DNA from 4 places in the Streptomyces sp. NPDC088725 genome. Region 3 is predicted to be linked to each of the others. Evidence: riboswitches for the same ligand, from Rfam matches in the RefSeq annotation. Region 3 holds a riboswitch; each other region holds the start of a gene.
The links. A riboswitch is a leader RNA that binds a small molecule or an ion and turns the genes downstream of it on or off. The one in region 3 is predicted to bind cyclic di-AMP.
Positions count from the first base shown of each region.

Region 1: another riboswitch for cyclic di-AMP. It lies ahead of ACIP6N_RS13225 (M23 family metallopeptidase); the one in region 3 lies ahead of ACIP6N_RS25065 (C40 family peptidase).
Region 2: another riboswitch for cyclic di-AMP. It lies ahead of ACIP6N_RS08525 (NlpC/P60 family protein); the one in region 3 lies ahead of ACIP6N_RS25065 (C40 family peptidase).
Region 4: another riboswitch for cyclic di-AMP. It lies ahead of ACIP6N_RS00465 (M23 family metallopeptidase); the one in region 3 lies ahead of ACIP6N_RS25065 (C40 family peptidase).

Region 1 covers NZ_JBIVLO010000004.1:658,864-665,830, reverse strand. The annotation lists gene ACIP6N_RS13235 (PrsW family intramembrane metalloprotease) at 1-689, shown strand, start outside; gene ACIP6N_RS13230 (aldo/keto reductase) at 802-1,746, opposite strand; gene ACIP6N_RS13225 (M23 family metallopeptidase) at 1,878-2,927, opposite strand; cyclic di-AMP (ydaO/yuaA leader) riboswitch at 2,939-3,094, opposite strand; gene ACIP6N_RS13220 (PP2C family protein-serine/threonine phosphatase) at 3,467-4,645, opposite strand; gene ACIP6N_RS13215 (hypothetical protein) at 4,720-4,878, opposite strand; tRNA gene ACIP6N_RS13210 (tRNA-Met) at 5,079-5,152, opposite strand; gene ACIP6N_RS13205 (hypothetical protein) at 5,263-5,460, opposite strand; gene ACIP6N_RS13200 (HAD family hydrolase) at 5,524-6,162, shown strand; gene ACIP6N_RS13195 (hypothetical protein) at 6,285-6,497, opposite strand; gene ACIP6N_RS13190 (PAC2 family protein) at 6,712-6,967, shown strand, end outside.
Region 2 covers NZ_JBIVLO010000003.1:331,162-338,128, forward strand. The annotation lists gene pcrA (DNA helicase PcrA) at 1-2,006, opposite strand, end outside; cyclic di-AMP (ydaO/yuaA leader) riboswitch at 2,288-2,443, shown strand; gene ACIP6N_RS08525 (NlpC/P60 family protein) at 2,451-3,581, shown strand; gene ACIP6N_RS08530 (NlpC/P60 family protein) at 3,896-4,984, shown strand; gene ACIP6N_RS08535 (hypothetical protein) at 5,064-5,453, shown strand; gene ACIP6N_RS08540 (LuxR C-terminal-related transcriptional regulator) at 5,693-6,412, opposite strand; gene ACIP6N_RS08545 (PspC domain-containing protein) at 6,483-6,967, opposite strand, start outside.
Region 3 covers NZ_JBIVLO010000011.1:106,672-113,638, forward strand. The annotation lists gene ACIP6N_RS25055 (ATP-dependent Clp protease proteolytic subunit) at 37-681, shown strand; gene ACIP6N_RS25060 (hypothetical protein) at 689-997, shown strand; cyclic di-AMP (ydaO/yuaA leader) riboswitch at 1,375-1,560, shown strand; gene ACIP6N_RS25065 (C40 family peptidase) at 1,564-2,037, shown strand; gene ACIP6N_RS25070 (ATP-binding protein) at 2,162-2,593, opposite strand; gene ACIP6N_RS25075 (helix-turn-helix domain-containing protein) at 2,851-3,705, shown strand; gene ACIP6N_RS25080 (DUF397 domain-containing protein) at 3,714-3,998, shown strand; gene ACIP6N_RS25085 (8-amino-7-oxononanoate synthase) at 4,032-5,177, opposite strand; gene bioB (biotin synthase BioB) at 5,321-6,508, shown strand; gene ACIP6N_RS25095 (adenosylmethionine--8-amino-7-oxononanoate transaminase) at 6,501-6,967, shown strand, end outside.
Region 4 covers NZ_JBIVLO010000001.1:115,430-122,396, reverse strand. The annotation lists gene ACIP6N_RS00480 (GNAT family N-acetyltransferase) at 1-2,204, opposite strand, end outside; gene ACIP6N_RS00475 (HPr family phosphocarrier protein) at 2,329-2,610, shown strand; gene ACIP6N_RS00470 (GntR family transcriptional regulator) at 2,760-3,449, opposite strand; gene ACIP6N_RS00465 (M23 family metallopeptidase) at 3,605-4,399, opposite strand; cyclic di-AMP (ydaO/yuaA leader) riboswitch at 4,410-4,581, opposite strand; gene ACIP6N_RS00460 (M16 family metallopeptidase) at 4,751-6,133, opposite strand; gene ACIP6N_RS00455 (M16 family metallopeptidase) at 6,151-6,967, opposite strand, start outside.

The sequences.
Region 1 (6,967 bases), on a different contig from region 3:
ACGGGGGATTCGCGTCCTTCACCGTGGCGACGTTCTTCGCGCGGGTCGTGCTGTCGCCCTTCGCGCATCCGCTCTTCACGGTGATGACGGGCATCGGCTTCGGCCTCGCCGCCTCGGCCGCCGGGCGGCGACGGCCCCTCCGGTACGTCGCGCCACCGCTCGGCCTCGTCGCCGCGATGGGCACGCACGCGCTGTGGAACGGCTCGTCGTCCTTCGGCACGTACGGCTTCTACGCGGTGTACGCGCTGTTCATGGTCCCCGTCTTCTCCCTGCTGACCTGGCTGGCCGTCTGGAGCAGGCAGCGCGGGCTGCGTACCGTCCACGACGAACTGCCCGCGTACGCCGCCGCGGGCTGGCTGGCCACCGCCGCGCCCCACACACTGTCCTCGATGCGGGCGCGCACGGCGGCACGGGACTTCGCCGGCCGTACGTACGGACCCGCCGCCGCCCGCGCGGTAGGCGAGTACGAGGCGTTGGCGACGTCCCTGGCGCTCATGCGCCACCGGGCCCACCGCGGCGCGGTGGACCCGGACTTCATCGAGCGCGAGCGGGAACTGCTGCGCCGGCTGTGGCAGCGCAGGAGCGTCGCGGACCCCGCGATGATCTACGCGGCGCGGGCCACGGGACGGGTACGCGTGCCGCCGCCGTACCTGGACTACGAGGGCTACAACCCGTACCGCCAGTACTGACAAGGCAGTTCGAGCCGACCGGCCCCGGGGCAGACAGAACGGATCAGACGGCCCGGATCAGCCGGAACAGATCAGACGCAACCGATCAGGCTCCCCGGTCCGGCGGAGCGGATCAGGCCGACGCGGCCGTCAGCGCCGCCAGTTCGTCCGCCGTCAGCTTCAGGTCCGCCGCGGCCAGCAGCGCCGGCAGCTGCTCGACCGTACGCGCGGACGCGAGCGGCGCGACCACGGTCGGCTGCGCCGCCAGCCAGGCCAGCGCGACGGTCGAGATCTCGGCGCCGTGCGCCTGCGCGACCTGGTCCAGCGCGGCGAGGACCTTCACACCGCGCTCGGTCTCCAGGTGCTTGGCCGCGCCCTCGGCGCGCTTGCTGTCGACCGTGCTGCCCGGGCGGTACTTGCCGGTGAGGAAGCCGGACGCGAGCGCGTAGTACGGGACGGTCGACAGGCCGTGGCGCGCCACGCTGTCCTGGAGCGGGCCCTCGTAGGAGTCGCGCGAGACCAGGTTGTACTGCGGCTGGAGCGCCACGTACTTCGCGAGGCCCTCACGCTCAGAGAAGGCGATCGAGGCGTCGAGCCGTTCCGCGCTGATGTTGGAGGCGGCGATGGCACGCACCTTGCCCGCCTTCACCAGCTGGTCGAGGGCGGTGATGATCTCCTCGACCGGGACGCTCACATCGTCGAAGTGCGTGTAATAGAGGTCGATGTGGTCCGTGCCCAGCCGCCGCAGCGACTCTTCGACGCCGCCCTTGATGGTGTCGGCGGCGAGGCCCTTGAACTTCTCGTGGGCGCCGACCTTCGTCGCGACCAGCACGTCGGAACGGTTGCCGCGGGAGGCGATCCACTCACCGATGATCGTTTCCGATTCGCCGCCCTCATTGCCGTCCACCCAGGCGGAGTAGACGTCGGCGGTGTCGATGAAGTTGCCGCCCGCCGCGGCGTACGCGTCGAGCACGGCGAAGGACTGGGCCTTGTCCGCGGTCCAGCCGAAGACGTTGCCGCCGAGGGCGAGCGGGAAGACCTGGAGGTCGGAGGAGCCAAGCTTGCGAAGATCAGTCATGAGGTGATTCAACCCCCGCGCGGGCTCCCCCTATTCCACCTCGGGCCCACGGCTCGCGGCGGTGTTCCCGAGCGGCCGGGCCCGGGTTGCCACCCGAGGCCCGGCCCGCCGCGTCCGCCGCGTCCGTTCCGTCAGGGATTGAGTCCGTTGCTCCGCAGCCAGGCCATCGGGTCGATGCCGGTGCCGTCCGGAGTGTGCACCTCGAGGTGCAGATGCGGCCCGGTCACATTGCCGGTCGCGCCCACCCGGCCGATCAGCTCGCCCGTGGTGACCTTCTGCCCGGCGGTGACGGTCATGGACGACTGGTGGCAGATCCACAGCTCCGTGCCGTCGTCCAGTTCGAGCACCGTGCGGTAGCCGTACGAGCCCGACCAGCCGGCCGACAGGACCGTACCGCCGTGAATGGCCTTGATCGGGGTGCCCGTCGGGGCAGCGAAGTCCAGGCCCGTGTGATAGCCCGAGGACCACATGGAGCCGGCCTCGCCGAAGGTGGAGGTGAGGGTGTACGAGGCGACCGGGAGGCTGAAACTGGCGGCCAGCTTGGCCAGCCGCTCGGCCTCTTCCTTCTTCTTGGCCTCTTCCTCCGCCTTCTTCTTCGCCTCTTCGGCCTTCTTCTCGGCCGCGTCCTGCTGCTGCTTCGCCTGCTCCTGCGCCTTCTCGGCGGCCGCCGCCTCGGCGGCCACCTGCTGGGCCGTGTCCGCCGCGGTCTGCTGCTGCTCGGCCTGCTGGAGGATCCTGGCGCGCAGCGCCTCGCCCGCGTCGGTGGTGCCCTGCTCGGCGTCCTCACTCGTGAGGCCCGCCGTGGTGAGCGGGGCGTCCGCGGCCATGGCCGCGAAGTCCGGCTCGGCGTTCTTCTCGTCGTGCGAGACAAGAGAACCGACACCCGGCAGCGACGTGGCGTCGGGCAGGTTGTCGGTGATGACGTCGGGGAGGGTGATGGAGATGGGGGGCTTGCTCTGCGCGGTGGCCATGCCACCCGCGCCGACGGCGGCTATGACGCCGACACCCAGGACCGTGGAGCTGCGCGCGAGTCCGTTGCGCTGCTTGGCGACGCGGTGTCTGCCGCGCACGGGGAGGACGGACTCCTCTGTGGGGTTCCACTCCGCCCACTGTCTGACCGGCTCCTCGCCGAGAACGGTGGTACCGAAGGGGGCCTCTTGGGCAGGCTTGTCTGACGCCACGGGGGCGCACTCCTTTCCTTCCTTCTCGCCTACCGGGTTAGCTGACGGGTTCGGAGCAGGAAGGTCTCCTACGAGCGTCTTTCCGCTGCGCGAGGCAGCAAAAGATGCCCGATTCACCCCAATTTTTGGTTCCCCGGTTTCCATGCGGAATTCGGCGCGTGCGCGCGGCGCCATCTCTGCCGACGGCTGGGACAACCGCGCTGCGTTATCGAACGTTAATAGAGAGTCCGGCTTTATTCCAAGCCATTCCCGATGATCGTTAACAACTTCGCAACGGACTTACCCGGACGCAAGCGGGTGCAACCGGGTGATTTGGCTGCTCGTCGGTACACCTCCGCTTCCTGACCGTAAGTCAAATGTTATGCGGAGGGATGTACTGCGGTCACCTGAAGTGATAATCCGTGCGCGAGGCCCCTGAGCTCCTTGAGGGAACTCAGGGGCCTCAGAGGCGCACGGAGTGAGCGGCATGGCTCACGGCACGCACGGTGTGGGCGGCATGGCTCCGCGACTCAACGGTGCGGGCCGTACGAGTCCGTGACTCACGGCGTGAGCGGCATGGCTCCGCGCCGCTCCGGCCACTCCTCCAGCTGCTCTCCCGTCGGCCGGCAGACCGCGAGCAGCGCCATGTCGTCCTTGCTGCCGCCTCCGGTGTAATCGACCACCTCGCCGACCAGCTCGTCGAGCAGTGCCTCGGGACCCTTGAAGGTCCGGCCGAGCAGCCGGGCGCCCGTGTCGAAGAAGACGCCCTCTTCGTTGCGCGCCTCGGAGAGCCCGTCCGTATAGAGGAGCAGCGTCGCGCCGTCGGGGTACTCGATCTGGTCCGCGCGGTCCGGCAGGCTGCCGAGGTCGCCCATGCCCAGCGGCAGCGCGTACTCGTCCGGCTCCAGCGACCGCAGCGATCCGTCCGCGAACAGCAGCAGGGGCGCCGGATGCCCGCGGTTGACCAGCCGTACGACATTCTCGCCGTATGGGATCTCGGCGAGCACCGCGGTGGTGAACCCCTCGAAGGCGTCGAGTTCACCCCGTAGCGCCTTCTCGCGCATGATCGCGCGCTCCAGGCGCTGCGCGACGCCCTCCAGGGACCGTTCCTGCTCCGCGGCCTCGCGGAAGGCGCCGACGGCCACCGCCACTATGGCGACCGCCTCGAGCCCCTTCCCGCGCACGTCCCCGACCACCAGCCGCACGCCGAACGGGGTGTCGAGCACCACGAACAGGTCACCGCCGATGAACGTGTCTCTCAGCGCGGCCTCGTACCGGGCGGCGACGCGCAGCCCGCCGATCTCCTCGGCCGGGGTGGGCAGCACCGCACGCTGCGCCGTCTCGGCGATGATTCTCGCCGAGGCCAGCCGCTGGCCACTGCGGCGGACGACCCAGTTGATGAACAGCGCGAGGACGGACACCGTCGCCACGGTCGCCGCTTCGGCGACCGTGACCACCACGCTCACCGATTCGATCGCGGTGTCGATGCCCACCACGGCGGCCAGTGAGAGGAGCGCCACCACCGCGGTGTTGCGCGCGCTGGTGAAAGGCGCGGCCAGCAGCGGGGCTGCCGAAAAGAAGGGTGAGGCGGTGACGCTCGCCGGCGTCAGGCTTTCGAGCAGTACGCCCGCGACGAGCATGATCACCGGAAGAATCCGCACGATCATCGGTGGCGGACGTCCGGTCCCGCGCGGCCTCCCGAGGCTGCTCGCGCCGTTCGGACCGTCGGGGTCGCTCATGCCGCCCCGGGCGTCCGCGCGGGGCGCACGGCTCGCGCCGCCGCTCGCATCACTCGGGGCGTCGGCGCCCCGTTTCAGCTTCCCCACCAATGATCTCCTGCCCGGTCCACCTTCGGCTGCGGAAGGTACCGCGCTCCCACCAGGCTGTCCGCCGCCACGTCGGGCGGCGATTCGCCGTCGGCCGAGTGGGCTACGGCCGAGTGGGCTACGGCCATGAACATGGAACGATTCATACGCCTGAGCTTGACACTGCGTAGCGATCACTCGCAGACCTTAGAACCCTGCACGCGATCCGCTCTGTCCCATTCTGCCCGAATATCTGACGCTTCGGTGGGTACCGAGGGCGGGTTTACCGTCACCAAATCTGGGTAAAGCCGCCCCGGACACGACGAAGGCCCGGATCCACAGGGATCCGGGCCTTCGTCTTCATGAGTAGCGGGGGCAGGATTTGAACCTACGACCTCTGGGTTATGAGCCCAGCGAGCTACCGAGCTGCTCCACCCCGCGCCGCTGAACGCAACACTACGCCATCCGGAGCAAGATCATCTCCACCCCGGAAAGACCCCGGAAAGGCCGCCCCGCCGGCCCTTTTCCCGGGCGTGCCGACCGCCCGGACATCAGGCGGCCGTCACGACATCGGCCCGGATCGAGGCGGCCCATTCCACCAGAAGCCGCTGATAGCGGTCCTGTTCGGCCTCGGAAAGCGCGCGTCCGGCACCGCCGGCGCGGGTCCACAGGGCGCGGATCTCCGCGTTGACGACGGCGGCGGAACGTACGGGACGGGGCTGAGCCGAAGCGGACGAGGAAGCGGACATGGGAGACAGGCTACGGCCAGCCACTGACATTCGGCAGAGAGTATCTCTAGGGTTACGCCGGTGATCGAAAGCATCGTGTTCGACGTCGGTGAGACGCTCATCCGTGACGACCGTTACTGGGCGGGCTGGGCCGACTGGCTGGGCGTCCCCCGGCACACCATGTCCGCGCTCGTCGGCGCCGTGACCGCGCAGAGCAGGGACAACGCGGATGCCCTGCGGCTCATCAAACCCGGCATGGACGTCGGCGAGGCGTACCGCGCTCGCGAGGCCGCGGGCCGCGGTGAGCATCTGGACGAGTCCGACCTCTATCCCGACGTACGCCCGGCCCTGGCGAAGCTGCGGGACCTCGGCATCCGCGTCGTACTGGCCGGGAACCAGACGGTCAGGGCCGGTGAGCTGCTGCGCGGGCTCGACCTGCCCGCCGATCTCGTCGCGACCTCCGGCGAGTGGGGCGTGTCCAAGCCGTCCGCGGAGTTCTTCGCGCACGTCTCGAAGGTGGCGGAGGCGGCCCCCGAGCACACGCTGTACGTCGGCGACCACCCGGTGTACGACCTGTACCCGGCGAAGGAGGCCGGTCTGCTCACCGCCCATCTGCGGCGCGGCCCGTGGGGCTATCTGTGGGCGGACGACCCCGGGGTGATCGAGGCGGCGGACTGGCGTATCGACGGGCTCACGCAGTTGGCGTCGATCGTCGCGGAGTGACGGGCGGGGCGCGCCGTGGCCGTACGCACCGCTCGCAGCCGTACGTACCCGTCCCCGAAGGGCTACCGGGTGCGGCGCCCGTCCCGGACCCCGAGCCCGCCACCCGGCGACCCCGAACCCGCTCACGCAGCCGCGTACTCGTGCGGTTCGCCGCCCTGCCACTCCACCCAGCCGGGATCGTCTATGAGGTCCCAGGCGTCGGGCAGGCCGGCCAGGCGCAGGAACTCGATCAGGTGTTCGTCCGAGTGGGCGAGTCCCATGATCCGCCCGCGGACCGTGACCCGCCGGCCGCCCGTCCCGGACGCCCGGTGTACGACGATCGGTGCATCACTCATAAGCCCAAGCCTGCGACGATCCCGCCCGGTCCGCAGCATGTCGGACCGAATCATTTTTCCGGCCGGGCCGCCGGACCGCCGTGGAGACGGACGGCGGGCTGATCGGGAATCCGGCTCGGTGGCTCCACTGTTCTCCCCTTGACGCCGAATCCGGCGCGCCTTGTTGAGCGACGCCGAAGACGACGCCGAAGACGCGGAAAGAGGGCTCTGCACCATGTTTGATCCGGAAGCTCTGTACATATGGGAGCCGAACGGCCTGGAGGCAGCACAAAAGGCGGCCGCCGAGTCGGGGGACGGCCTCGTCCTGCTCTACCAGTTCGACGGGTTCATCGACGCCGGACTGGCGGGTACCTCGGTCGTCCGCCATCTGCTGGAGGAGGGCGACCCGCGCGTAGTCGCGCGGTTCGACACCGACCAGCTGATCGACTACCGGACGCGGCGGCCCCAGATGATCTTCCGGCGCGACCGGT
Region 2 (6,967 bases), on a different contig from region 3:
CCGAGGGCGCGCATGTGCGGGAACACGCCGTCCTCCAGGCCGGTCAGGAACACCACGGGGAATTCGAGCCCCTTGGCCGTGTGCAGCGTCATCAGCGTGATGACCCCGGAGCCGTCCTCGTCCTCGTCGGGGATCTGGTCGGAGTCGGCGACCAGGGCGACGCGCTCCAGGAACTCGGCGAGCGTGCCGGCCGGGGCCGCGGCCGTGCCGTCTCCGGCTGCCGCCGCCTGGCTCTGCTCTTGCTCGAACTCCAGTGCCACCGAGGCCAGTTCCTGCAGGTTCTCGATACGGGTCTCGTCCTGCGGGTCCGTCGACGCCTGCAACTCCGCCAGGTAGCCGGTCTGTTCCAGCACGGCTTCCAGGACCGTCGCGGGCCCGGCCCCCGACTCGACGACCGTGCGCAGCCCCTCCATCAGCGTGTTGAAGCGCTTGACGGCGTTGGAGGAACGGGCCGCCATTCCGTACGCCTCGTCCACCCGCCGCAGCGCCTGCGGGAAGGTGATCTTCTCGCGCAGCGAGAGCGCGTCGATCATCGCCTCCGCGCGGTCGCCGATGCCGCGCTTGGGCACGTTGAGGATCCGGCGCAGCGGTACGGCGTCCTCGGGGTTGGCCAGCACGCGCAGATAGGCCAGCACATCGCGGACCTCCTTGCGCTCGTAGAAGCGCACGCCTCCGACGACCTTGTACGGCAGGCCGACCCGGATGAAGATCTCCTCGAAGACACGGGACTGCGCGTTCGTCCGGTAGAAGATCGCGACGTCACCCGCCTTGGCGTCACCCGCGTCCGTCAGCCGGTCGATCTCCTCGGCGATGAACTGCGCCTCGTCGTGCTCGGTGTCCGCGACATAGCCGGTGATCTGCGCGCCGGTGCCGGCGTTGGTCCACAGGTTCTTGGGGCGGCGGCTCTCGTTGCGCTCGATGACCGCGTTGGCCGCGCTGAGGATCGTCTGCGTGGAGCGGTAGTTCTGCTCCAGCAGGATCGTCGTCGCGTTCGGGTAGTCCTCCTCGAACTGGAGGATGTTGCGGATGGTGGCGCCGCGGAACGCGTAGATCGACTGGTCGGCGTCGCCGACGACACACAGCTCGGCGGGGTCCTGGTCCTCGCCGGAGGGGCCCACCAGCTCACGTACGAGCGTGTACTGGGCGTGGTTGGTGTCCTGGTACTCGTCCACCAGGACGTGCCGGAAGCGCCGCCGGTAGTGCTCGGCGACATCCGGGAACGCCTGGAGCAGGTGGACGGTGGTCATGATGATGTCGTCGAAATCCAGCGCGTTGGCCTCGCGCAGCCGTGCCTGGTACATCCGGTAGGCCTCGGCGACGGTCTTCTCGAAGCCGTCGATGGCCTGGCCGGTGAAGGTCTCCTCGTCGATCAGCTCGTTCTTCAGATTCGAGATCTTGGCGCTGAAGGACTTCGGCGGATACCGCTTGGGGTCCAGCTCCAGATCACGGCAGACCAGGGCCATGAGCCGCTTGGAATCGGCCGCGTCATAGATCGAGAACGAGGACGTGAAACCGAGCTTCTTCGACTCGCGCCGCAGGATCCGTACGCAGGCGCTGTGGAAGGTCATCACCCACATGGCGCTGGCACGCGGGCCGACCAGCTGCTCGACGCGCTCCTTCATCTCGCCGGCGGCCTTGTTGGTGAAGGTGATCGCCAGTATTTCGCCGGGGTGCACGCGGCGCGTGCCCAGCAGATGAGCGATCCGGTGAGTCAGCACGCGCGTCTTGCCGGAACCGGCCCCGGCGACGATGAGCAGCGGCGATCCGGTGTGCACGACGGCGGCGCGCTGCTCGTCGTTCAGCCCGTCGAGCAGCGCCACCGGATTGACGACGGTGCGCGGGGCGCCGTCGCGGTGGTACGGATCCCGGGCCGCGGGCACGTGGAACGCTCCCTCGAAGAGATCGTCGGGCACCTGCTCAGGCTCGGTGTCCTCGGGCGGCGGCGGGTGCTCCTCGCCGGAGGGCTGGAGGTCCGCCAGGAAACTGTCATCAAAGAGGCTGCTCATCGCCTTCAGAGTCTAGGCCGCTCCACTGACAGCGGGCAGCCGACGTCCGAAACGCCCTGCCCCGGACGCCGGAATCCTCTCCAGGTGATCACGGAGCGTGCCCAGCAGCCACCGCATCCGCGAAGGTCACGAAAATGTATCGGGCATATCGCACATCAACCTTCACAGCAGCACCACGAAGTGGTTAGCGTGCTCGAACAGGCACCCCGTACCCCAACGGCGACCGACGCCAAACGGGCTGCCCGCGCCGAATCCGGGGTTCCGTACCGAAGCGCTTCCGCAGGGAAGCCCTGCCGACGTGCGGAGATCCGGAACCGGGGACCCACTCGCACGACCGGGGTGAATCGGGCCGCACGTCCCAGGCCCGTAGGGCAGCCTTCCGTTCCACCGAGCCCGAACCCGACAGCTAACCCGGTAGGCGGTCCACGGAAGGAGATGCCGGCCTTGGCATCGCATCGCAAGCCGCGCACCCGTAACGGTGTACGGTCCAGCTCCCCCGCGCTCGGTCTCACGACGGCCGCCCTCGCCTCGGTCACGCTGCTCTCGGCACAGAGCGCCAACGCCGCGCCCGCGCGGCCGAAGCCGTCCATAGAAGAGGTGCGGAAGAAGGTAGACGACCTGTACCGCGAGGCCGGTTCCGCGACGGAGCGGTACAACAAGGCGAAAGAGTCCACGGACAAGCAGAAGAAGGACCTCGACCAGCTCCTCGACGAGGTCGCCAGGCGCGCGGACAAGCTGAACGAGGCCCGGCGCGCGCTGGGCACGTACGCGGCGGCGCAGTACCGGGAGGGCACCGTCGGCCCGACCGCGGCCCTGATGTTCGCCGACAGCCCGCAGGCGTACTTCGACCAGACTCAGCTGATGCACCGGATGACGGCGCACCAGCGCGACGCGGTCACCGACTTCCAGACCCAGCAGGCGGCCGCCGGTAAAAAGCGCGCGCAGGCGACGAAGAGCCTCGCGTCGCTCACCGCCTCCCAGAGCACGCTGCGCACCAGCAAGCAGAGCGTCCAGACGAAGCTGGGCGAGGCGCGCGCCCTGCTGTCGGAGCTGACAGCGGAGGAGAAGGCGCGGCTGGCCGCGCTGGAGCGCGAGAAGCAGGAGAAGGCCAGGAAGCAGGCGGAAGCGAAGGCCAAGGCGGAGGCGGAGCGGCAGAAGCAGTCGAAGCCGCCGGGCAGCGGCACGGGCACGGGCGGCGGCACGGGCACGCCGGCCGGCTCGAACTCCGGCCAGGCCGGGAAGGTACTCGCCTTCGCCCGCGCCCAGCTGGGCAAGCCGTACGTCTGGGGCGCGACGGGACCCAGCTCGTACGACTGTTCGGGCCTGACCCAGGCGGCCTGGCGGGCGGCGGGCGTGGAACTGCCACGCACCACCTGGGACCAGGTGAATGTCGGCACGCGCATCGCGACGGCCGATCTGCTCCCTGGAGACCTGGTCTTCTTTTACGACGACATCAGCCATGTCGGCATCTACATAGGCGACGGAATGATGATCCACGCACCGAAGCCGGGGGCGAATGTCCGCGAGGAGTCGATCTACTACATGCCGATCTACGGAAGTGTCCGCCCGGCCTGAGGTTCGCCCGGCCTGAGGCTGAGGTTCCTGTTGGCAGCGGACGAGGGACAGGGGCGAAGGCGCAGGCCACGCGCCTGCTCCGTGTGGCGGGCCGTCGTCCGTAACGGTCAGGTCCCGCCGTGCGGAGTGACTTCGGCATGGTCGCGGTGATCGTAAACCGCTCCTCTCCGTCCACCTTTGGGCAATAGCGGCCAGCCGGGCGCGCCTCGTGATCGCGCCCCTTACGGTCCTTCACGAGGTGGCCGACTCCTCCCCGCCGTCCACGTACCAGGACAGCCGTCGGCCGCCATCTCCCCGAAGGAAGTGGACGCCCCGTGGCCGCGCACCGAAAACGTAAACAGCGCCTGCTCGCCGGACCGGCGAGCCGCACCGCTGCCACCCTCGCGCTCGCGGGAGCTGTGACCGCCGCCGCGTCGAGCGGCCCCGTACAGGCCGGGCCCCGCCTGACCGCCGCCCAGGTCAAGGCCAAGGTCAACACCCTGTACGAGCAGGCGGAGGCCGCCACGGACAAGTACGACGGGGCGAAGGAGAAGGCCGACGAGGCCCGTACGGCGCTGAACGCGCTGCGTGACGAGGCCGCTCGCCGCACGGACCGGCTCAACGCCTCGCGCAACGCGCTCGGTTCGATCGCCGCCGCGCAGTACCGCGCCGGCGGCCTCGACCCTGCCATCCAGCTCGCGCTGTCGTCCAGCCCCGAACACTTTCTGGAGGGCGCGGCGCTCGCCGAACGTGCCGGGTCGCGCCAGGCCGACACGATCTCCGGTATGCGCAAGGAACTGGCCCGGATCTCCCAATTGCACACCAGCGCCGACGACCGGCTCGCCGACCTCAAGGCCCGCCAGACCGAGCTGGCCGCGTACAAGGCGAGCATCCAGAAGAAGCTCGACGCCGCGAAGAAGCTCCTCTCCCAGCTCACCGCCGCGCAGCGCGCGCGGTACGCGCAGGAGCAGGCCGGCGGTACGGTCGCGTCCCGCGCCGACCGCTCCCTGTCCCGCGACGCGCTGCGGGCCGCCGAGCAGGCGCCGGCACCGGGCGGCGGGCTACGGGCGCCCACCTCACGTGCCGCCGCGGCGGTGTCGTTCGCGTACGGAGCACTCGGCAAGCCGTACGTCTGGGGCGCCACGGGCCCCGACTCCTTCGACTGCTCGGGGCTGACCCAGGCGGCCTGGCGCGCCGCCGGTGTGTCGCTCCCGCGGACGTCGTACACCCAGATCAACGCGGGTCAGCGCGTGTCACGCGAACAGCTCGCGCCGGGCGATCTGGTGTTCTTCTACTCGGGCGTCAGCCATGTCGGGATCTACGTCGGCGGCGGCCGGATGATCCACGCTCCGCGCCCGGGCGCCCCGGTCAGGATCGCTCCGATCGACCAGATGCCCTTCGTCGGCGCGGCCCGTCCGGCCTGATTCCCCGCCGTCCCGGGATGCCGCGTCCCCTTCCGCGGGTCACGATGGCTGCACACCGCCGGCCCGCGAAGGGATCGCCATGAGACGAGCCACCGCCGTCAGACTGATCGGCGCCGGACTGGCCGTCGGCGCCGCGTTCGTCCTGGCGCCCGTCGGCATGACCCCGAAGGGATGCGGCGACCTCTCCAACGGCCGGCTCTGCATCGACGGCCCGATCGGCGGCGCCGGCGCCTTCACCATCCGCTACCTGCGGCGCCCCGGCGATCCCGGGGGCGCCGAGGTCCGGCTCGGCTACCAGCGCAAGGACAACCGGATCACCGCGTTCCCCGACTGGTTCGGCACGGCCAGAATCCACCACGGCACCGCCCAGCTGACCGGCACGCTGGACACGGCACCGGGCGAATGCATCAGGGGCGTACTCCTGGACGCCCACGAACGGCCCTATGTGACGCGGTGGAAGTGCGCGTGACGCGGATGGGCCACGCCGTCCGCGAGTGCTGTTCCGGACCACTGGTCACTGTGGGGTGGCAGTGTGCCGGTTCCTCACCGGGATTCGCACTCCCACGCCCGGCTCGCACCCCGACCGCTTTGCAAACTGCCCCGTTGTGTTCCGGCCGCGCGCTCATCATGTTCGCCTCCGGTGACGACCGTTCGGAGCCCGCGTATCCGGCGGACCCGCTGCCGCTGCTGATTACCCGTCTGCCGGTGTCAGACCAGCCGGCGCGCCGTCGCCCAGCGGGTCAGTTCGTGGCGGTTGGAGAGCTGGAGTTTGCGCAGGACCGCCGAGACGTGTGATTCGACCGTCTTCACGGAGATGAACAGCTGTTTCGCGATCTCCTTGTACGCGTACCCACGCGCGATCAGCCGCAGTACCTCCCGCTCCCGCTGCGTGAGCCGGTCCATGTCCTCGTCCACCGGTGGCGCGTCCGTCGACGCGAAGGCGTCCAGGACGAAGCCGGCGAGGCGTGGGGAGAACACCGCGTCGCCCTCCTGGACCCGGAAGACCGAGGCGACCAGGTCCGTGCCGGTGATCGTCTTGGTGACGTAGCCGCGGGCGCCGCCCCTGATCACTCCGATGACGTCCTCCGCCGCGTCGGAGACCGAGAGCGCCAGGAACCGGACCGGGTTCTCGCCGCCCGCCATCAGCGGGGCGCAGCGGCGCAGTACCTCGACGCCGCCCCCGCCCGGCAGATGGACGTCGAGCAGGACGACCTCGGGGCGGGTCGCCGTGATGACCGCGACCGCCTCGTCGACGTCGGCGGCCTCGCCCACGACCTCGACGCCCGTCTCTTCCGTGCGGCCGATCTCGGCCCGTACGCCGGTACGGAACATCCGGTGGTCGTCGACGAGGACGACGCGGACGCGGCGGTCTCCGCCGGCGTCGCCGCCCGTCGCGGGAGTGCCCTCGGTCTGCGCTTCCTCGCTCATGCTCTGTGCCCCTCGCACTCGTCACCCTCGTGGGACGGGTCGCCCCGCCGGTCTGCCTCCGACAGCGCCGTCATTCGCCGGCCCTGTCCATCTCCAGCTCGACTTCGGTGCCGCCGTCCGGCACCGAACGCAGCCGCGCCGTGCCGCCGTTGCGCTGCATCCTGCCAATGATCGACTCCCGGACCCCCATCCGGTCGTGCGGCACCGCGTCCAGATCGAAGCCGGGGCCACGGTCGCGTACGGAGATGAAGACCGTGCGGCCCTCGACCTCCGCGTACACCTGCACCGCGCCTCCCGCGCCACCGTACTTGGCGGCGTTGACCATCGCCTCGCGCGCGGCCTGCGTCTGCGCGGTCAGCTGCTCGTCCAGCGGGCAGTCGCCGACGACCACGACCTCGATCGGCACGCCGTGGTAGTCCTCCACCTCGGCCGCCGTCTTCTTCACCGCCTCCGCGAGCGTGTCGGGCTCCTGTGCCTCGTCCTTGCCCGTGCCCTCCGGCCGGTAGAGCCAGGCGCGCAACTCGCGCTCCTGCGCGCGGGCCAGGCGGCGGACCT
Region 3 (6,967 bases):
TTTACATCCGAGCCTGCGCCGAGGAGAACCGTCGTCATGATCAGCCCCTCCGCCCGCTACGTACTGCCCGAGTTCAACGAGCGCACCACTTACGGGAATCGCACGCTCGACCCGTACTCCAAGCTCTTCGGCGAGCGGATCGTCTTCCTCGGCACCGCTGTGGACGAGACCGCCGCCAACGACGTGATCGCGCAGTTCCTGCACCTGGAGTACGACGCCCCCGACCAGGACATCTGCCTCTACATCAACTCCCCCGGCGGCTCGATCAGCGCCATGACCGCCATCTACGACGCGATGCAGCTCGTCACCTGCGACGTGGAGACCACCTGCCTCGGCCAGGCCGCCTCGACCGCCGCCCTGCTGCTGGCCGCCGGCACCCCCGGCAAGCGGATGGCGCTGCCCGGAGCCCGCCTGGTCCTCCAGCAGCCCGCCGTCACGGATCCCGTTCGGGGCCAGCTGTCCGATCTGGCCATCCACGCCGACGAGTTGGTCCGGCAGCGGACCCGGCTGGCCCGCCTGCTGGTGCACCACACGGGCCAGAGCGCCGAGCGGATCGACCAGGACATCGACCGGGACAAGGTGTTCGACGCGCCCGGCGCCAAGGCGTACGGCCTGGTCGACCATGTGGTCCAGAACCGCAGGACCTCTCTTGACCCGTCCGGCACCTCCGACGGGCGGTGAACCCCCGATGCTGCCGCCCGAACTGCCGCCACTGCCCGCGCTGACCCGGGCCGAGGGCGCCTTCATCGACAGCTATCTCCTGGTGGTCGATCTGCTGGGCCGGATGAATCCGGCCCATGGCGCGGACACGTACAGCGCGCTGCGCGCCGCGCAGGCCCTGCCGGCACGGGCGGCGGAGCTGCTGGACGCCCTCACGACCATGCACGCGCGCGGCGAGACGGACCTGCACGCGTCGACGCTGACCCGCGCGCTGCGGATGCTCGACGGGGAGCGGCGGGCGAGCCGGGTCACGCTGCCGCCCCAGCCGCCGGGATGAGCGCGGGCCGGCGGGGAGGAGCCGGTCCTGGTGGAGGTGAGCGGCCCTCAGCTACGCGCGGGACAAGCCGCGTTCCCGTTCGGACGCGCCCGTACGGGAACGCCGCCCCTCGTTCGGCGTACGCGCCGCCGGCGGGCGTCCGCGGCTTCGAGTTGCGCGAAGCGATCTGGTACGTGATGCGCGCGGCCGTCCCGCCGCAGGTGGGGCCCTCGCCACGATGTGGATATATCGACACATAAGGGACTTAAACCCCCATACGGTCCAAGAGTGATGTAATTCACATATCGTCGTTTCGACTCGGAAATCCGCACCCGCCACGTCAAGATCCCTGGGACGACAAGCCCCCGCCACCGCGGCGAGGCGGTCCGGGCGGACGCCGAGTCCTGCCGCCGCTCCGGATGACTGGTCGACAGGAGTGGATCGGCAGGAGTGGAGGACCCGAGCAGTACGGGTCGGCCCGGAAACGGGCTGTCCCTCGGGGTGAAGCCGCGTTCGCGCGGCCGGGCGACTTCGCCAGTCCGAACCCGACAGGTCATCCTTCACAGGCGGCTGACGAAGGGTTGCGCATGACTGCGCAGACACATGTCCCGTCTTTGTCCTTCAGAGTCGGCGCCGTATCGGCCATGACGCTCGTCGCGGTCAGCGGTACCACGCTGGCGCCGGGCGTCACCTCCGAGGCGTACGCCGCCACGCACGCGGTCAAGGCGCTGCAGATCGCCGCGTCGAAGAAAGGATCGCCGTACAGCTGGGGAGCCACGGGCCCGAGGCGGTTCGACTGCTCGGGGCTGACGGTCTACTCGTACAAGAAGGCCGGCAAGAAGCTCCCCCGCACGACACAGCAGCAGTACAACAAGACCCGCCATATCTCCGCCTCCAAGCGGAAGAAGGGCGACCTGGTGTTCTTCCACTGGGGCAACAACGTCTACCACGTCGGGATCTACGCGGGCAGCGGGAAGATCTGGCACTCGCCCAAGACCGGCGCCGTGGTGCGTCTCGAACGGATCTGGTCCAAGAGCGTGTGGTACGGGCGGGTGCGCTGAGCGGCCGGTGCGCCGGCCGCGGGGGGCCGCCGCCCCTCCGTCGGCCCGGTCCCCGTGCGGGCCTGTCCGTGCGGGCCTGTTCAGACCGGACTTTTCATGCGGCGGGCCGTCTCGTAGGCGCGGGTCAGCTCTGCACACGCGCCGTCCAGGGCAGGGCGATCCAGACCGTCTTGCCGCCTTCCGGAGTCGGCGTGACGGACATGCTGCCGCCGTTCTCGGCGGCCAGCCAGCGGATGATGACCATGCCGCGGCCGTTGTCCTGCTGCACGGCCGCGGGCAGCCGCCGCGGCCAGCGCGGATGACTGTCGGTCACGCCGATCCGCAGCTGTTCGTCCAGCTCCAGTTCGAGTCGCACGGTGAACGTGGGCGACTGGCCGAAGGTGTGCTGGACGGCGTTGGTGGCCAGCTCGGAGACGATCAGCCGTACCGTTTCGGCGGTGTCTCCTTCCGCCGGCATCCCCCATTCGGAGAGGTGTTCGGCGACGAATCTGCGCGCCGCGGAAACCGAGGCCGGAGCACTCGGCAGGATGACGGATGCTTCTTGGTGATCTGCCATGACAACGCGGTCCCTTTCCCGCCGGACCTCGGTCCGGCACAGAGCGGATGACTGCGCGGACGGCCTCGGACTGTGCCTCGCGACAGCGTGCCACTCATGGTGCCGCTGATAGCGCCGATCCACCGAGATATGCATATATCTGTCGCTCAAAGCGGTGAACTCTGCGCGGCGCGCCCTCATCCGGGCGGCGGAAAGATACCTTCTCCGCCGCGGCGCCCCCTGGCGTCCGGTCACGGCCCAGGCGAAAGGGAACACTCATGCCTCAAGGTCCCGCGGTACGCAGACGCCGGCTCGGCGAGGAATTGCGGGGACTGCGCCAGAGCGCGGGACTCACCAGCGGGGAGACCGCGCGGCTGCTCGGCTGGAACCAGTCGAAGGTGAGCAGGATCGAGACGGGAGTCAGCGGGGTGAAGGACGGCGATCTCACCCGGCTGCTGGACGCGTTGGGCGTCCATGATCCGCAACTGCGCACGTTATTAGCCACATTGGCGGGCGCGGCGGACGGCGGCCCGGGATGGTGGGAGGCTTACGGGGGCGTGATTCCGCCGCAGTACCGGGACTTCATCAGCCTGGAGTCCCAGGCCCGTACGGCGCGCACACTGGAGACCTCGGTGGTGCCCGGGCTCCTCCAGACGCCGGGGTACGCACGGGCCGTGACACGCGCCGCCCTGGACGGTCCGCCGGCCTCGACGGTCGATTCCCTGGTGGAAGTACGGCTCGCCCGCCAGGAAGTTCTGCGCACTCCGGTGCCCCTGAAGCTGCACGCGGTGCTTGACGAGTCCGTCCTGCGCCGCGAGGTGGGCGGGCCCGAGGTGATGCGGGATCAGTTACGGAGATTGCAGGCGCTGGCTCCGCTGCCGCACATCCTGCTGCAAGTGATGCCGTTCGCCGTCGGTGAATACGCCGGGCTCACCGGGCCTTTTATGATCTTTACCTTTCCGAATATCAATGACCTGGATTTGGTCGTCCTTGACCACTTGACGAGTAGCCTTTACCTGGAGGGGAAAGAAGACCTCGAGGCGTACAGCGCTGCTTTCCGCAGGATGCAGGCGCGCGCCCTTTCGCCCGAGGACTCTTTGGATCTCATCGCCGGGATCGGTGACGGCGTGTAGGGAGCATCATGACCGCTTACCTCGCACATCCCCCTGCCCAGACGACCCAGACGGCACCCCCCACACCCTCGACCACCTCAGCCCTTCTCACCTGGCGGCGCAGCAGCTACAGCGTGGGAATGAACAACTGCGTGGAGACGGCCCGCACCGGCGCGGACGTCCTCGCCGTACGTGATTCCAAGAACGTGGCGCTGCCGCAGCTGCGTTTCACCCCGACGGCGTGGACGTCCTTCGTGTCCGGTGTCGTGCCGGGGCTCATATCCGGCCCGGCAGAGGAGGACATCACCGCCTGACGCCGGGCATGAGCAGAGCGCCGTGACGCCGCCTCAGCCGGCCGGCGCCGTCGCGACCACCGTACGCACCGCCGCGCCGATCTGCTGATCCGTCAGGTCGGCGCGCGCGGTGAGCCTGATCCGGGAGATGCCGTCCGGCACCGAAGGCGGCCGGAAACAGCCCACCGCGAGCCCCGCCGCACGGCAGTCCGCGGCCCAGCGCACCGCCGCTTCCGGTGACGGCGCCTGTACGGACACGACAGCGGCGTCGGGCCGCACGGCGGTCAGGCCCTCCTCGGTCAGCCGCCGGTGCAGCGTCCTCGCGACCGTCCCGGCCCGCTCCGCGAGGCACGGGTCTCCGCGCAGCAGCCGCAGGCTCGCCAGGGCCGCCCCGACGGCCGCAGGCGCGAGTCCGGTGTCGAAGATGAACGTCCGCGCGGTGTTGACGAGATGGTCGATCACCCGTGCGGATCCGAGGATCGCCCCGCCCTGGCTGCCCAGGGACTTGGACAGGGTGACGGTCGCCACCACCCCGGACGCGCCCGCGATCCCCGCGGCGTCCGGCGCGCCGCGGCCGCCCGCGCCCAGTACGCCGAGGCCGTGCGCGTCGTCGACGAGCAGCGCCGCGTTCCTGGTACGGCAGATCTCGGCCAGTTCGCGCAGCGGAGCCGCGTCGCCGTCCACGGAGAACACCGCGTCGCTCACCACCAGGGCGCGGCGGCCGGGGTGCGCCTCAAGTGTCTTGCGTACGGCCGCGGTCGACGCGTGCGGTACGACGGCGGTCTCGGCGCGCGAGAGCCGGCAGCCGTCGATGATCGAGGCGTGGTTGCCCGCGTCGGACACGATGAGCGAGCCGGGAGCCGTCAGCGCGGTGAGGGCGGCGAGGTTGGCCGCGTAGCCGGAGGACAGCACGAGCGCGGCCTCGAAGCCGCAGAATTCGGCCAGTTCACGCTCCAGTTCCGCGTGCAGCTCCGTGCTGCCCGTGACCAGCCGCGAGCCGGTGGAGCCGGCACCCCAGCGGCGCGCGGCCCCGGCGGCGGCCCCGGTGATCACGGGGTGGCGGGCGAGCCCCAGATAGTCGTTGCTCGCGAGATCCAGGACCGCGGAGTCCGCGGGGCGCGGGCGGAGCGTGCGTACGAGACCCGACGCGGCGCGCCCGCGCGCTTCCCCGTCGGTCCAGTCGAAGGGATCCTGCTCCATGGTCCGGTCCTTTTGTAGGCTGCGCACAGACCCTATCGGCGGCCCGACCAGGTCAGGATGTGGTCATACACACAGTTCGTTTCTTCGGTGTTGTGGGATTCCTCCCTGGCTTCGAGCCGCGCGCGTACGCGAAGATCGGCCCCATGGATCTGCTGAAGACACTGGTGGAGAAGGGGCTGCGGCGCGAGCTGCCGACCCGCGAAGAGGCACTCGCGGTGCTCGCGACCTCCGACGAGGAGCTGCTCGATGTGGTGGCCGCGGCCGGGAAGGTGCGCCGCCAGTGGTTCGGGCGGCGGGTGAAGCTCAACTATCTGGTCAACCTCAAGTCCGGTCTGTGCCCGGAGGACTGCTCGTACTGCTCGCAGCGGCTCGGCTCCACGGCGGAGATCCTCAAGTACACCTGGCTGAAGCCCGATGAGGCGTCGAAGGCCGCCGCCGCCGGAGTGGCGGGCGGCGCGAAGCGGGTCTGCCTGGTCGCGAGCGGGCGGGGCCCCACGGACCGGGACGTCGACCGCGTCTCGCAGACGATCGAGGCCATCAAGGAGCAGAACGAGGGCGTCGAGGTCTGCGCCTGTCTCGGCCTGCTGTCGGACGGCCAGGCGGACCGGCTCCGGTCGGCCGGCGCCGACGCGTACAACCACAACCTGAACACGTCCGAGGCGACGTACGGCGACATCACCACCACCCACACCTTCGCGGACCGCGTGGAGACGGTGCAGCAGGCGCAGGCGGCCGGTCTGTCCGCGTGCTCCGGGCTGATCGCGGGCATGGGCGAGAGCGACGCCGATCTGGTGGACGTGGTCTTCTCGCTGCGCGACCTGGACCCGGACTCGGTGCCGGTCAACTTCCTGATCCCGTTCGAGGGCACCCCGCTCGCCAAGGAGTGGAACCTCACCCCGCAGCGCTGCCTGCGCATCCTGGCGATGGTGCGGTTCGTCTGCCCCGACGTCGAGGTCAGGCTCGCGGGCGGCCGCGAGGTGCACCTGCGTTCGATGCAGCCGCTGGCGCTGCACCTGGTCAACTCGATCTTCCTGGGCGACTACCTCACGAGCGAGGGCCAGGAGGGCAAGGCGGACCTGGACATGATCGCCGACGCGGGCTTCGAGGTGGAGGGCGCGGACACGACGACGCTGCCCGAGCACCGCGCGGGCGGCGGCTGCGGTCCGTGCGGGGAGCAGAGCGAGGGAGGCACCGGCTGCGGGGGAGCCGTTCCGGCCACTTCCGACGGCGCTGCCGTCGCCGCTCCCGCCGAGGCGACCTCGTCCCCGCGCACGGATCTGGTGTCCGTTCGCCGTCGCGGAGCCGGTACGGATCTCGCGCCCAATGCCTGATTCCGCCACGCCCGAGCCCCTGACGCCCGGTTTCTCAACGCCCTTGACCGCGAACGCCGTTACCGCGACGGCCGGGCTGCTGGAGCTCGACCGGGCCCACGTCTGGCATCCGTACGGCCCCATGCCGGGCCGGGTGGACCCGCTGGTCGTGGAGTCCGCGTCGGGGGTTCGGCTGCGCCTCGCCGAAGCGGCCCACGGGCAGCGCGAGTTGGTCGACGGCATGGCGTCCTGGTGGTCGGCGATCCACGGCTACAACCACCCCGTGCTCAACGAGGCGGCACGCGGACAGCTGGACCGGATGAGCCATGTGATGTTCGGCGGGCTCACCCATGAGCCCGCCGTCCGGCTCGCGGCCAGGCTGGTCGGCATCACGCCCGAGCCGCTGCGCCATGTCTTCCTCGCCGACTCGGGCTCGGTGTCGGTCGAGGTCGCGGTCAAGATGTGCCTCCAGTACTGGCG
Region 4 (6,967 bases), on a different contig from region 3:
CGCACGTGGATTCCGTACCGGCCGAGCAGTTCGCGCACGTCGCCGGGGGCCGGCGTGACGCCGTGCGGATCGACGCTCTCGCCGAGGCAGCGCTCGATGAGGGCGGCGGCGCCCGCCTCGTCGATGTCGTCGTACTCGGGCACCTTCCCGGGCTCCGCCGCCTCCCGCCGCCACTGCGCGTACTTCACGGCTTCCCCGAGCGCGCGCACGGCGCGCTCGGCGGCGGGGTAGGCGGGGATCCGGCCGGGGCCGGGGCTGCCTGCGGGGGCCGGAGGCGCCTCGCCGGTGTCCGGGACCGGTGCGACGTCCGGTGTGCCCGCCGGGACCGGTGCGGGCGGTGCGCTGCCGCCGACCGGCGCCGTCAGCGCTTCCGCGATGCCGCCGATCTCCACGTGCACCACCGTCACCGGCTTCGCCGGGCCCGTCGCCGCGGCCGCGCGCAGCGCGGTGGCCAGCGGGCCGCCCGCGGACGGGTCTTCCGTTCCGTTCTCTCCCACCCGGGGGATCGCGGTGACCACGACCGCGTCGCAGGCGGGATCCGCCAGCGCCGCCGTGAGCGCGACGCGGAAGTGCTCCGGGGTCGCGGAGGTGGTGAGGTCGCTGGGCGGAAGCGGGCGCAGGCCCTCCGCGAGGCAGGCGTCGTACGTCAGCAGGCCCAGCGACTCCGAGTTGCCCAGGATCGCGACGCGCGGTCCCGCCGGGAGCGGCTGGGCCGCGAGCAGGAGACCCGCGTCGACCAGTTCCGTGACCGTGTCGACGCGGATCACCCCGGCCTGGCGCATCAGCGCGGAGACCGTCGCGTCCGGGATACGGGTGACCGGGACCGCGTGCCCGGGAGGCGTACTGCCGCTGTGGCGCGCGCCCTTGACCACCACGACCGGTTTCACCGCGGCCATGCGCCGCGCGAGGCGGGTGAACTTGCGGGGGTTGCCGATCGATTCGAGGTACATCAGGACGACATCGGTGTCCGGGTCCTCGTACCAGTACTGGAGGAAGTCGTTGCCGGAGACGTCCGCGCGGTTGCCCGCCGAGACGAACGAGGAGAGGCCGGCGCCGCGCCGGTGGAGCCCGGCGAGCAGGGCGATACCGATGGCGCCCGACTGTGTGAAGAGGCCGATACGGCCCCGCTGGGGCGGGTCGGGCGCGAGGGAGGCGTTCAGCCGTCCCTGCGGCGAGGTGTTGATGATCCCGAAGGCGTTCGGGCCGATCAGGCGCATCCCGTAGGAGCGGGCCTGGCGCACCAGTTCGCGCTGGCGCGCCCGTCCCTCGTCGCCGCTCTCGGCGTATCCGGCGGAGAGGACCACCAGGCCCTGGACGCCGTGTTCTCCGCAGTCCGCGACCGCGTCCGGCACCCGTTCCGCCGGTACGGCCAGGATCGCGAGGTCGACGGGGGCACCGATCTCCGCGACGGAGCGGACGGCGGGGGCGCCGTCGATCTCGCGCAGATCCGCGTCGAAGGCGTGGTTCACGGCGTACGTACGGCCGGTGAAGCCGGCGGCCAGGAGGTTGCGCAGGACGGTGCGGCCCACGCCGCCCGGTATGCGTCCCGTTCCGACGACAGCGACGGATCCGGGGCCGAGGAGCCGCTGCACCGAGCGCGCTTCGGCGCGCTGCTCGCGGCCGCGCTGCACGGCCAGTGACTCCGCGGTGGGTTCGAGGTCGAGGGTGAGCCGTACGGAACCGTCCTCGAAGCTGCGCCGCTGGGTGTAGCCGGCGTCCCGGAACACCTTGATCATCTTGTTGTTGGCGGGCAGTACCTCGGCCGCGAAGCGCCGGATGCCCCGCTCGCGCGCGACGGCGCCGATGTGTTCGAGGAGGGCGGAGGCGACCCCGCGCCCCTGGTGGGCGTCCTGGACGAGGAAGGCGACCTCGGCCTCGTCGGCGGGCGCGGTGGCCGCCATGCCGCGGTCGTCGATGCGGTCGTAGCGGACGGTGGCGATGAACTCGCCGCCCACGGTCACCGCGAGGCCCACCCGGTCCACGTAGTCGTGATGGGTGAAGCGGTGCACGTCCTTGTCGGAGAGGCGCGGGTAAGGGGCGAAGAAACGGTAGTACTTGGATTCGTCGGAGACCTGTTCGTAGAAGCTGACCAGGCGTTTCGCGTCTCCGGTCGTGATGGGCCTGATACGCGCTGTACCGCCGTCACGCAGCACGATGTCTGCTTCCCAGTGGCTCGGGTACGCGTATTCCGACGGCGTCTCCATGGTCCAAGCCTACGGCGGAGCGCGGTCGGAGGCCGCGCGTGAACACGTGCCTCCAGGTACTTCGCCGCACGTGAGACACTGGTCTAGACAACCTCTTGAAACGTGAGACTTGAAGGGCAACACCATGGCTGAGCGCCGCGTCAATGTCGGCTGGGCCGAGGGCCTGCACGCCCGCCCCGCTTCCATCTTCGTCCGTGCGACCACGGCCACCGGTGTCCCTGTGACCATCGCGAAGGCCGACGGAAACCCGGTCAACGCCGCGTCGATGCTCGCGGTGCTCGGACTGGGCGCGCAGGGCGGCGAGGAGATCGTGCTCGCTTCGGACGCGGAAGGCGCGGACGCCGCGCTCGACCGGCTGGCGAAGCTGGTCGCCGAGGGACTCGACGAACTCCCCGAGACGGTCTGAGACGTCCGGCACATCTTTTCCGCGGGCCGAGCCGCGGTGCGTGAATTCCGCGCACCGCGGCTCGGTTTGTTTTCGGCCCGTTTTCTTTCAAAAAGGGCAGCAGGAAATAGAGCCCACTTGTTTCCCGCTCTTTGTATACGACGTCATTGTTAAGTACGGACGCTCGTGATGTTTACGGCATGTTGCGAAGCGCTCACTTTTTCCATGACCGGGGCGGGCCGCCGCAGCCGGTGCGCGACGGCGGAGCGTTCGGCGTGCAGCGTGGTGAGCGTCCGCGCGCGCTCGGCGTCGCCGCGCGCCACCGCGTCGACGATCGCGCCGTGCTCCGCCCAGGACTCCACCGGATGCCCGGGCTGCTCGACGGTGTACATCCAGGCGATCTTGTGCCTCAGCTGCGTGAGCAGCGCGATGAGCCCCGGGCTGCCGGACGCCTGGGCGAGCGTCTCGTGGAACCAGGAGCCGAGCGAGCGCAGATCCTCGCCCTGGCTCCGGCGCGCCCGCTCCTGACCCAGCCGCACCATGCCGCGCAACACCTTGAGATGGGCGTCCGTACGCCGCTGCGCGGCGCGGGCCGCACCCAGCGGCTCCAGCAGCAGCCGCACTTCCAGGAGGTCCGCCGCCTCCTGCTCGGTGGGTTCGGCCACGCACGCGCCGACATGGCGCCGGGTCGTGACGAACCCCTCGGACTCCAGGGTGCGCAGCGCCTCGCGCACCGGGACGCGGGAGACGCCGTAGCGCCGCGCCAGATGTTCTTCGGTGAGTCTGCCGCCCCGCTCGAACAGACCGGAGACAATGTCGTCGCGGATCGCCGTGCATACCGAGTGCGCTGGAATGCGCATGTCCGAACCTCCGCCTTAATCCGCGCGAAACGCAGCCGATTGACGCCTGTTCCGTGACTCTATTGCAATCAACGCGAATTTCCGATGGCTGCCCGAAATCCATGGATATCTTTTGGCCAGTGCGACGGAGGTTCTGCGGAGGCCGGACGAATCGGTCAGACGTTCAGGCCGTGGCTGCGCAGATATGCGACGGGGTCGATGTCGGAGCCGTACTCCGCGCTCGTACGGGCCTCGAAGTGCAGGTGCGGTCCCGTGGTGTTGCCGGTCGCGCCCGAGAGGCCGATCCGCTGCCCCGCGCTGACGCTCTGGCCGACGGAGACGGCGGTCGACGAGAGGTGGCCGTACTGCGTGTAGGTGCCGTCGTCCATCCTCAGCACGACGTTGTCGCCGTAGGCGCCGGCCCAGCCGGCCTCGACCACGGTGCCCGCGCCGACGGCCACGACCGGGGTACCGGAGGCCGCGTGGAAGTCGATGCCGGTGTGACTGCCGGAGGACCAGAGCGCGCCGCCGCTGCGGTAGGCCGTGCTGACGTACGAACCGGCCACCGGCAGCCGGAAGGCGTTGAGGCGCTCGCGCTCGGCCGCACGGGCCGCGCGCTCCTCGGCCGCGCGGGCCTCCTTGGCGCGGGCCTCGGCCTTGCGCTCGGCCTCGGCCCGAGCCGTCGCGCGGGCCGCCTCGTCGGCGGCCTGGCGCTGGGCGGCGGCCTGGGCCCCGATCTCGTCGGCGAGGGAGTCACTGACGTCGAGAACCTGCGTCAGTCCGGTCCGCCGCGCGGCCGGCGCGTCGGAATCCGCGGCCAGCGCCTGGGACGAGAGCCCGGTGACGACACTGCCGACGGCGACGGTCACGACGCCTGCGGCTCTCGCGCTCCTGCGCGCCGTACGGCGCGCGTCGGGACTCGAAGCACGGCGCGGGGCACGGTGCTTCCCGGCGGGACGGCTGAATGCCAAGACTGCTGGTCCTTTCCTTCCCTCTCGCCTACCGGGTTAGCTGACGGGTTCGGAGCAGGAAGGTCTCCTACGGGCCCCTCCGCACGGGATACGTGCGAAGGCACCCGATTCACCCCGGGGACTGAGTGTGGGTCCCCGGCTCCCCAGGCTCGCGCCTGACGGGGACTCGGCGATGGCTGTCCGATGCCGCGGTCGCGGCGCGTTACTGGCGAACAGCCGGATCGACGCTAAGCGGACTGTCTTTCAATCACCAAACAGACAGGCCCGTTTGTAGCGCACACCACAGACAAGAAGGACATACGGGAGAACCCCGGCGACTGGTCGTCACCGGGGTTCCACTTACGGCGGAATTCAGCCCGTGACAACCGTCACTTCGCCAATTCCGAGCGCCGTGACGGGATCCTTGATCCGGGCGGCGTCCCCGACGAGCACCGTGACAAGACGGTCCACCGGGAAGGCGTTGACCGCCGCCGCGGTCGCCTCGACCGTGCCGGTCTCGGCCAGGCGCGCGTACAACTGCGCCTGGAAGTCGTCCGGGAGGTGCTGCTCGACCTGATCGGCCAGGGTGTCCGCCACCGAGGCCGCCGTCTCGTACTTCAGCGGCGCGACCCCCACCAGGTTCTGGACGGCCACATCGCGCTCGGCGTCCGTGAGGCCTTCGGCCGCGAGGGTGCGCAGCACGGTCCAGAGGTCCTCCAGCGCCGGGCCGGTGGACTCCGTGTCCACGGAACCGCTGATGGCGAGCATCGCGGCGCCCGTCGCGCCGCCGGGAGTGGCCGGGTCGGAGGAGCGCAGCACCTGGCCGAAGGCCCGGACACCGTAGGTGTAGCCCTTCTCCTCGCGCAGCACCCGGTCGAGACGGGACGTCAGGGTGCCGCCGAGGCAGTACGTGCCGAGCACCTGGGCCGGCCAGACGCGGTCGTGCCGGTCGGCGCCGATGCGGCCGATCAGCAGCTGGGTCTGTACGGCGCCGGGACGGTCCACGATCACCACGCGGCCCGTGTCGTCGGCGGTGATGGGCGGCACGGGCCTGGCGGGGGCGGTGTTGCCCGTCCAGGCGCCCAGCGTCTCGGCGAGCAGCGCGTCCAGGTCGACGTCCGTGAGGTCACCGACGACGACGGCCGTGGCCGTGGCGGGGCGTACGTGCGCGTCGTAGAAGGCGCGCACCGCCTTGGCGTCGATGCGTTCCACCGTCTCCGCGGTGCCCTGGCGGGGGCGCGACATGCGCAGGGACGCCGGGAACAGCTCCCTGGAGAGCTGCTTGGCGGCCCGGCGGCCCGGGTTGGCCGCCTCGTGCGGGATCTCGTCGAGGCGGTTGTTCACCAGCCGCTCGACCTCGGTGTCCAGGAACGCCGGCGCGCGCAGCGCGTCGGCGAGCAGGCCGAGCCCCTTGGCGAGCCGGGAGACCGGGACCTCCAGGGAGACCCGTACGCCCGGGTGGTCCGCGGCCGCGTCGAGCGTGGCGCCGCAGCGCTCCAGCTCGGCGGCGAACTCCTCGGCGCTGTGCTTGTCGGTGCCTTCGGAGAAGGCACGCACCATGATCGTGGCGACGCCGTCGAGCCCTTCCGGCTCGGCGTCGAGCGGGGCGTCGAGGGAGATCTCGACGGCGACCACCTGCTGCCCGGGGCGGTGGCAGCGCAGCACCGTCACGCCGTTGTCGAGCGCGCCGCGCTCGGGAGCGGGGAAGGCCCAGGGGGTGGCTTCGCCGGCCTGCGGCTGCGGATGGAGGTCCATGGTCACGGCAGCGTCGGTCACTTGTCCGCCCCCTCGTGCTCGTCGGTCTCTTCGGCGGCGGTCTCGTCCGCGGACGCCTCTTCGGGGGCCAGCGGTTCGTACACCAGCACCGCCCTGTTGTCGGGGCGCAGTCGCGCGGCGGCGACGGCACGCACCTCCTCGGCCGTGATGTCCAGCACACGCGTCACGGCGGTGAGCGCCAGCTGCGGGTCCCCGAACAGCACGGCGTACCGGCACAGTTCGTCCGCGCGGCCGGCGACCGTGCCGAGCCTGTCCAGCCATTCGCGCTCCAGCTGGGCCTGCGCGCGCTCCATCTCCTCCGGGGTCGGCCCCTCGGCGGCGAGCCGGGACAGCTCGTCGTCGACGGCGGACTCGATCTGCGGGATCTCGACGCCGCCGGACGCCTTGACGTCCAGCCAGCCGAGCGACGGGGCGCCGGCCAGCCGCAGCAGTCCGAAGCCCGCGGCGACGGCGGTCCTGTCCCTGCGCACCAGGCGGTTGTGCAGCCGGGAGGACTCGCCGCCGCCGAGGACGGTGAGCGCCAGGTCGGCGGCGTCGCACTCGCGGGTGCCGTCGTGCGGCAGACGGTAGGCGGCCATCAGCGCGCGCGCCGGGACCTCTTCGTGGATCTCTTCGCGCAGCTGCCCGCCGAGGGTGTCGGGGAGCGTGCCGTCGCGCGGCGGCTGCTTGCCGTCGTGCGAGGGGATCGAGCCGAAGTACTTCTCGACCCAGGCGAGCGTCTGCTCGGGGTCGATGTCGCCGACGACCGACAGCACCGCGTTGTTCGGCGCGTAGTTCGTACGGAAGAACGCGCGGGCGTCCTCCAGCGTCGCG